4 regions of the Heyndrickxia sporothermodurans genome follow, and region 2 is predicted to be linked to each of the others. Evidence: riboswitches for the same ligand, from Rfam matches in the RefSeq annotation. Region 2 holds a riboswitch; each other region holds the start of a gene.

Region 1 (2,203 bases), on a different contig from region 2:
CTACTTATTAATTGCTCCATATTTAGATGTCTTACATATTTCTCATAACTGGGGAACGGTAGATGATTTCATTGATGGTGGGTTTGCTAACATGGCTAGAAAGCCTACGCGCGAACAACGAAAAAAGTTATTTGACCGAATGATTGAAAACAGTCGGCTTCTTTCTGAAAAAGGTGTCATGGTTTCTGCAGAAACAATGTTAAATAAGCGCACACTTCCACATTTAGAACATATTCACCGACAAATTGTCGAGGAAATGAAATGTGCTCGTCACGAGGTTCATCCAATGTATCCAAGTGATTTTGCTGCGAATTTAGAAGTGCTGTCACTTGAACAAACACGCGAAGCAATTCATCATTTGCTTGACATTCGCGATGAAAATACTTGGATGTTATTTGGAACTTTGCCTTTCTATCCATGCAGTCCGAATGAAGAAGATTTAACCTTACTGAAGAGGCTGTATTCGAGTAAAAATGTGACTGTGCGAAATGATCCTGATGGACGTTCACGATTAAATGTAAATATTTTCACTGGGGATGTTATTGTTACTGATTTTGGTGATACACCGCCACTTGGAAATATTCAACATGATGCTCTTCCAGCTTTATATGAAAAATGGATGGCAACACCTTTGGCGAAATCATTGAATTGCCATTGTCCAGCGGTTCAATGTGTGGGTCCAAATGTGCTTGTGAAAGATGCCTATTATCGTGAGGTTGATTTTCAAAAGAGGAAAGCTAATATTAGTTTATAAAATATTTAAACGCTCGGAACACTCTGGGCGTTTAATTTTTACTTACCTTGATAATTAAAGTTCGTTAAAAAAGGGCAAATTCCTTTTACTAGACTTTTCTCTTATATTATTTCAATATATTTTGTAAAACAAATTATTGACAGAACAGCAAAACAAGTGTAATTTAACTTGTAGTTAAATAGTTTTGAATATTCTTATCTAGAGAGGTGGAGGGACTGGCCCTTTGAAGCCTCGGCAGCAGACTTTTCGAAGTACTGTGCCAATTCCAGAAGCGAAAAGCTTGAAGATAAGAAGAGATCCGATTATGGAAATTACCCCTCTTCTTATTTATGTGAAGAGGGTTTTTTATTTTGAGTGAGAGGGGATATATTTTATGACAAAGACATTGACGAAAGCTCCATTTAAAGCTGATCATGTGGGCAGTTTTCTTAGAACGGAGCCGATTAAAGAAGCGAGGAAAGCTTTTGCAAATGGAGAAATCGATAAAGCTGCATTAAAGGCTGTAGAAGATAAAGAAATCGAGAAACTTGTGCAAACGGAAATTGAGGTTGGACTTAAATCAATTACTGATGGGGAATTTCGACGTTCCTATTGGCATTTAGATTTTTTAGCGGGTTTAAAGGGTGTTGAACTGTTTGAAGCGGAATATATTAATAACTTTAAAGGATCGCAGCCGAAAAATAATGCGATTAAAATAGTCGATAAAATAGAATTCCACAATCATTATATGCTCGAACACTTTAAGTTTTTAAAAGATGCCGTAGAAAAGTATGGGGATGGCAGCCAAGTCGCCAAGTTTTCTATACCAAGTCCAAATATGTTATTCACTAGAATTCAAGGGGATGAATATTATAATGGCGATACAGAGCAGTTCTATCGTGATACTGTTGTTGCCTATCAAAAAGCCATTCAAGCATTCTATGATGCCGGCTGCCGATATTTGCAATTAGATGATACTTCGTGGATTGATTTTGTTTCGGAAGAGCGAATCAAAGCAGTTGTTGAAAAACTTGGAATGGATGTACAAGACATCATTGATACGAGAGTACGTTGTTTAAATGATGCGATTTCACAGAAGCCTGATGATATGTTGATTACGATGCATATTTGCAGAGGAAACTTCCGCTCTACCTTTATTACAAGCGGCGGATATCATACGATTTCTGATGCCATTTTTGCAAACTTAAACGTCGATGGACTTTTCCTTGAATATGATGATAATCGTTCAGGCGATTTTGAACCATTAAAAAGTTTTACACGGGGTGACCTGACCGTTGTACTTGGATTAATTACGTCAAAATTCCCGGACCTAGAAGATTCTAATAGAATTAAAGATAGAATAAAAGAAGCTAGTCAATATATTCCTTTGGAAAACCTAGCCTTAAGTCCTCAATGCGGATTTGCAAGTACGGAAGAAGGGAATGTATTAACCGAAGAGGATCAGTGGAA
Region 2 (2,203 bases):
TGTAGAAATCCTAGAAAGTCATATGATCCATAAGCAATTCCGATGATTCCAGCAAAAATGGTTCCCCCCAGCAGTACAATTAAAACATTGACTCCGAGTAGAGCGGCGACTAAGACAGCTACATAAGGTAAAACTTTTACCAATTCATACGGATGATCGCCGGCAACACTTGCATGATTTCCAAGGGTGATGATTCCAAGAAGGATGGCTGTAACAATGGCACCAGGCAAAACGATAAAGAAATTCACTTTAAATTTATCCTTCATTTGTGTTTCTTGTGTTCGCACAGCAGCAATCGTTGTGTCTGAAATCATTGAAAGATTATCGCCAAACATCGCTCCGCCAACAACGGTGGCCATAGCTAATGCTGTAGGGATATCTGTTTGTGTGGCAATCCCCAACCCAATTGGCGCCAATGCGACAACGGTACCCATAGAAGTTCCCATCGAGGTAGAGATAAAGCAACCGATAATGAAAAGTCCCACCATTAATAAATTTGCAGGAAGCAAGGTTAATCCGAGATTGACCGTTGATTCAACCGCTCCCATTTCCTTGGCAACACCGGCAAAAGCTCCGGCTAAAACAAAGATGACACACATTAAAATAATATTTGAATGTCCAGCCCCTTTACAAAAGATATCAATCTTTTTAGTTAATGATTCCTTCCTGTTCATTAATAATGCGACTGTAGCCGCGATAATGACCGCCACACTTAAAGGCATTTTGGAAAAATCATTTGCAAGAACTCCCGTTCCGATAAAAAGAAGTACAAAAATTAATAATGGTAATAGTGCGAGAAGACTTCCTTTTTTTTCTTGTTGTTTTGTCACATTAATTCCTCCTTAGTTCATTGTCATTCCACCTGTTACGTTAATTCCTTGCCCGGTTATATAGTCGGAAAATGCTGATGCTAAAAAAACAACGACATTCGCAATATCCTGTACAATGACCACTTTTTCAGTTAAATCTAAACAATATATTTATTATTCTTATAAGAATAATTGGATATGATGATGGAATATTCCATGATTTTCTTCATTCCTTAAAAATAAAGGCTGTTTTCGTAAAGTTAGTTTTTTGAGAATGGACCGTTCCTTTCCGCTGCAGAAAAGCAACGACCTTTTAGAAAAGAACAAATAAAAGAGGCCACTCAATTTAAAAGAGGCCTCATCATACAAGAAATCGTCCTCTCTTATCTTTCAAAACAAGTGTTTTGCAGGATTTAGCACCGATTCATGATCATCATGAAAGGTTGCCGAGCTTCATAGGGCCAGTCCCTCCGCTACTCTTTATAAGAGATACAATATGAAATTAACGTTACATCTTATTTATTTAAATTACACAAATGCATGAGAAAAGTCAATTTAATTTTTTATAACAAAAAATTCCAGACATTGGCCGGATATAAAAGAGGGGATTCAATAAATAAAAAAGAATGAAACAAATTCCTTATTTCCTATGTCTATAAATATATAAAGAAATAAAAAATAGATTAATATTAAGTTTTTCTAACATACGATTCAATCATATTGCAGGATTTTTCACTTTTTGCGAGAATGAATAAAAGATATACTTTCTTAATGGCATAATGAAAGAGTGGTAAATGTGGAACAAACAATCGAGGACTATTTAAACTATTTAAAATTAGAAAAAGAAACTCCATCCTTAAATTATTTGCAGCGGTTGATACAACAACATTTATCACGAATTCCTTATGAAACCTTCAGTAAGTTTCATTATTTTCAGAAGCATTCAAACTATGTTCCTCCAATCGAGGTTTTTGTAGAAAACTTAAAGGAAAAGGGTTGGGGAGGAACATGCTATACATTAAACATGAATTTTTCTCGCCTATTATCCCAATTAGGCTTTACTTGTTCATTAGTAAGGGTAAACCCGGGCCATTTAGCCATTATGGTGACGCTTGATCAGAGGCAATATTATGTGGATGTTGGTTATGGCTCACCAATTATGAAGCCGGTTGAGCTAGAAGCAAAGAGAAAACATGTTTTACATGGTTTTGGTGAAGAAATTGCTTTTACCCAAAAAACGATGGATAAATTCGAAATTGATCGCCGTTCGAATGGGAAATCCTTCGTAAAAAAGGAAATTGAGTGGACGCCGTTATCTGAGACAGACATTATAGAAGATATTCAACAATCTTATGTTGATGATGATGCTAATACAACGATGAGAAGAATTTCAG
Region 3 (2,203 bases), on a different contig from region 2:
ATCCCACCGATCTTTCCAGTAAAGGAAATGGGGCAATTGTCACAATTGAATTAGCTGACACATGTGACATCCATCGATTCTTTTCATCGTTGGGCTGGGTGAAAATTGTACCTACGTTAGCCGGAGTTGAAACGACCGTATCCTATCCGTTAGGCACATCCCACCGAGCACTTTCACTCGAAGAACAGCAGAACATAGGAATCAACCAACAAGTTGTTCGTATTTCGATTGGAATTGAGGATGCTGAGGATATCATTAAGCAATTTGATGAAGCCATTAAAGCATCGGTTTAAATGATATCGCTTTTTCTGAAGGATTGTTACTTTTAACAAAGCGCAGAGTGGATTGGAGCGGAAGGAACCTGACTCCTGCGGGATATAGAGAAAAGGTCGAGACCCCACAGGCGCTAGCGCCGAGGAGGCTCGACTTCCTCCCCGCGGAAAGGAACGGTCACCGTCTATTCTTAGAAAAAATTTTTATAAAAAAAGGTTGACGAAGTAACAATTCGTCTACTATAATGCAAAACAAGAGCAATTTAAAATTTTCTAAAAAAACTAAATGAATCACTCTTATCGAGAGCGGCGGAGGGACTAGGCCCTTTGATGCCCGGCAACCTTCAAGCATTTTGCTTGAAAAGGTGCTAATTCCTACAGATCCTTTAAAGATCTGAAAGATAAGGGGAGGAACCTATTGATTAGCCCTCTTCTTATGAAGAGGGCTTTTTGCTTCCCTTCGTATATCCCACTTCAACGATCACACTTCAGGAATTTCTCGGCTCGCCTAGAGAAAAAATCAAAAACTTTGGAGGAATGTAAAATGACAAACGAACAATTTCAACCCGAAACATTATTACTACACGGAGGGCAAGAACCAGATCCAACAACAGGGTCACGTACAGTTCCTGTATATAAAACCACATCCTATGTATTTAAAGATACAGATCATGCACAAGGTTTATTTGCATTAGAACAGCAAGGATTCATTTATTCGCGAATCGGCAATCCAACTGTTGATGTGTTTGAACAGCGAATTGCCCTATTAGAAGGCGGAACTGCTGCTGTTGCATTGTCTTCAGGAATGGCTGCAATTGCTTTCTCCATTCTAAATATCGCTGGTGCAGGAGACGAAATCGTCGCTGCCGGAAATTTATACGGTGGAACATTTAATCTATTTTCTAATACCCTTCCGAAGTATGGAATTAACGTAAAATTCGTTGATGCAACAGACCCAGAAAATTTTAGAACCGCGATAACATCAAAAACAAAAGCAGTATTTGCTGAAATCATCGGTAACCCTAGCCTGCACGTTCTTGATGTAGAAGAAGTCGCGAAGGTTGCTCATGAAAATGGTGTTCCACTGATTATTGATAACACATTTGGTACTCCATACCTTTCAAACCCTATTAAATGGGGAGCAGATGTGGTCATCCATTCAGCTACAAAATGGATCGGCGGTCACGGAACAACGATTGGCGGTGTTGTAGTTGATGGTGGGAAATTCGACTGGAACAGTGACCGATTCCCGGATTTTAAAGAACCAGACCTAAGCTATCACGGTCTCCGTTATGGTGTTGATGTTCCACAAGCGGCGTTTGCAACAAAATTACGCGTACAAATTTTGCGAGATTTCGGTGCAAGTTTAAGTCCGGATAGTGCGTTCCTATTATTACAAGGTTTGGAAACATTACACTTGCGTGTACAAAAGCATGTTGAAAATGCGGGTAAAGTAGCACAATTTTTACAAAACCATCCTGCAGTTGCATGGGTTAATCATCCAAGTTTAGAAGAACATCCATCACATGAAAGAGCAGCTAAATACTTAAAAGGCGGCTTCGGATCGATTGTCAATTTCGGAATTAAAGGCGGCAGAGAAGCAGGGCGAAAAGTCATTGATAATATTCAATTATGGTCACACGTAGCGAATGTTGGAGATGCTAAATCTTTAATCATTCACCCAGCATCGACTACACATCAACAGTTAAGCGCCGAAGAATTAAAAGTTTCAGGTGTAACCGAAGAACTAATTCGCTTATCCGTCGGACTAGAAGCCGTTGAAGATCTCACAGCCGATCTGAACCAAGCCATTCTTAAAGCAACAAGTGTAACAGTTTAATCGAAGGTGTCAGGCACCGCATTTCCATAACTAGTAAATATGTGGTGCCGTTTATGATATGTATAAAATGCCTTCCCGATGAAGGAATTGA
Region 4 (2,203 bases), on a different contig from region 2:
TTAGAATTTTTATTTCTTCTGGTTTTCTTCCAGCTTTAATAGCTTCTTCCCGAAAAGCTTGAACTGTCTTTTTCGTACTTTCCATTGTAGTTGCGCCAATGAAAACTAGCTCTGCATGCTTTGCCGCAAATTTTCTGCCTCTAGAAGATGCACCCGCTTGAAAGATAACAGGTGTTCTTTGAGGTGATGGTTCACATAAATGCGCACCTGGAACTTTATAATACGTACCCTCGTGTTCAATATCATGAACTTTACTCGGATTCGTATAGATCCCCTTCTCTTTATCTACAATAACGGCGTCATCCTCCCAACTCGCTTCCCATAATTTGTAGACAACATCCATATATTCATCAGCAATATCGTATCTATTATCATGACTAAGCTGTTTATCAAGGCCGATATTTAATGCAGCACTATTTAAATAGGAGGTAACAACATTCCAGCCGATACGCCCTTTCGTTAAATGATCTAAAGTAGAGATTCTCCTGGCAAACGTATATGGATGTTCGTAGCTTGTTGAAGCTGTTAATCCAAATCCTAGATGTTTTGTTACTTGAGCCATTATTGGAACGACAAATGCCGGATCGTTTACCGGTACTTGTGCACCTTGGCGAACTGCAGGATCCCTTGAGCCTTGATAAACATCATAAGTACCTAACACATCAGCTAAGAATATCGCATCAAAACAACCCTTTTCCAAGACCTGCGCAAGATGAGTCCAATATTCTGCATCTTTATAAGTAGAGGAGCGATCTTCTGGGTGTGACCATAAACCAGGGGATTGATGACCTGCACAATTCATATCAAAAGCATTCAAATAGATTCTTTTTTTTACCATTTTCAGACCTCCTAAATTTTTTACAAAGATTGCGCTGTAAATTGTTTGAGCTGTTTAATCGACTTAACAAATCCGTCAACCTGCTCAGATAATCGTTGAATCGACTCAATATGTGTCAGAGGATTTCGTTTATTGGATTTGTCAATAGCACTTTCTAAAATATAAATTCCTTGTAAAGGATTTCCCTTTAATGTTGTTATGAGTGGTTTTAATGCATAATCTAGAGCGAGTAAGTGCGCACCACTGCCTCCTACCATTACAGGAAAAACAGGTTTTCCCTTAAGTATTCTTTCAGGCAATAAATCAATTAATGTCTTTAATACACCTGTGTAGGATGCTTTATACACAGGTGATCCGATAATGACGCCATCTGCATTTATAATCGTTTGTGCCAAATGATTAATATCCGGACTGTCATAACGGCTATTTACTAAATCTAAAGGTGAGAAATCGACAACTGAAGCATACGAAACAGAAATCCCTTCTTTCTCTAATAAAAATTGAACATGTTTCAACACAAGATCTGTTTTGGACTTATCAGATGGGCTCCCACATAAAATTACTACTTTACTCATATCACTAACCTTCTTTCTTATAAAATTTTTCAAGCAAAAAGTCCCCTTTTCAAAAAGAAAAGAGGACTCCTCAATGCGTCATCTCTTATCTTCCAAGCGAATGCTTGCTGGAATTAGCACCTTTCTACCTAAGTAGAGGTTGCTGAAGCTTCTTCGGGCCAGTCCCTCGGCTTCTCTGGATAAGAATTATTTAATTGTATTAATAATAATATTTGAACATTTAATATGTCAAGATTAATTCTGACTTTTTTTATCTGAATTATAAGTCTTGTTGTTGGTCTACACCCTCTGTTCCATATTATGCAGCTTCCTTCATTTCTAATTTTACTTCTTTTTTCTTTTTCACAGGAGATAGGATTCGTTCCAGCCAGCCCATCAAAAAGTCTGCAGCAACTGCCATTAATGCAGTCGGAATCGCTCCAGCCAATATTATGGACGAACCGTTCGTTACATTCGTACCGCGGACAATAATATCACCTAGTCCACCTGCTCCGACAAATGTTCCGATTGTTGCAATCCCAATTGCGACAACTAGTGCGTTTCTGAGACCTGCCATAATAACGGATAATGAAAGTGGCAGCTCAACCATTCTTAGTATTTGAAATTTCGTCATCCCCATCGCTTTTCCGGACTCCAACAAGAATTGATCGACATTAACAATTCCTGTATAAGTGTTCTTTAAAATTGGCAAAAGTGAATATAGAAATAATGAAAGGACTACTGTATTTGTTCCTAACCCCATAACTAACATTAGGACCGATAACATCGCTAAGGCAGGAATCGTTTGGAT

What was found. A riboswitch is a leader RNA that binds a small molecule or an ion and turns the genes downstream of it on or off. The one in region 2 is predicted to bind S-adenosylmethionine.
Region 1: linked by a shared signal. The riboswitch ahead of B5V89_RS16485 (5-methyltetrahydropteroyltriglutamate--homocysteine S-methyltransferase) and the one ahead of B5V89_RS20630 (SDR family oxidoreductase) in region 2 are both predicted to bind S-adenosylmethionine.
Region 3: linked by a shared signal. The riboswitch ahead of B5V89_RS01125 (O-acetylhomoserine aminocarboxypropyltransferase/cysteine synthase family protein) and the one ahead of B5V89_RS20630 (SDR family oxidoreductase) in region 2 are both predicted to bind S-adenosylmethionine.
Region 4: linked by a shared signal. The riboswitch ahead of ssuE (NADPH-dependent FMN reductase) and the one ahead of B5V89_RS20630 (SDR family oxidoreductase) in region 2 are both predicted to bind S-adenosylmethionine.

What each region holds. Positions count from the first base shown of each region.
Region 1 covers NZ_NAZB01000049.1:1,660-3,862, reverse strand. The annotation lists gene yfkAB (radical SAM/CxCxxxxC motif protein YfkAB) at 1-754, shown strand, start outside; SAM riboswitch class I at 946-1,047, shown strand; gene B5V89_RS16485 (5-methyltetrahydropteroyltriglutamate--homocysteine S-methyltransferase) at 1,128-2,203, shown strand, end outside.
Region 2 covers NZ_NAZB01000038.1:40,242-42,444, forward strand. The annotation lists gene B5V89_RS15175 (Na+/H+ antiporter NhaC family protein) at 1-830, opposite strand, end outside; gene B5V89_RS20630 (SDR family oxidoreductase) at 843-953, opposite strand; SAM riboswitch class I at 1,190-1,298, opposite strand; gene B5V89_RS15185 (arylamine N-acetyltransferase) at 1,606-2,203, shown strand, end outside.
Region 3 covers NZ_NAZB01000007.1:14,350-16,552, reverse strand. The annotation lists gene B5V89_RS01130 (trans-sulfuration enzyme family protein) at 1-293, shown strand, start outside; SAM riboswitch class I at 567-680, shown strand; gene B5V89_RS01125 (O-acetylhomoserine aminocarboxypropyltransferase/cysteine synthase family protein) at 817-2,112, shown strand.
Region 4 covers NZ_NAZB01000050.1:10,795-12,997, reverse strand. The annotation lists gene B5V89_RS16710 (LLM class flavin-dependent oxidoreductase) at 1-838, opposite strand, end outside; gene ssuE (NADPH-dependent FMN reductase) at 859-1,413, opposite strand; SAM riboswitch class I at 1,496-1,599, opposite strand; gene B5V89_RS16700 (ABC transporter permease) at 1,712-2,203, opposite strand, start outside.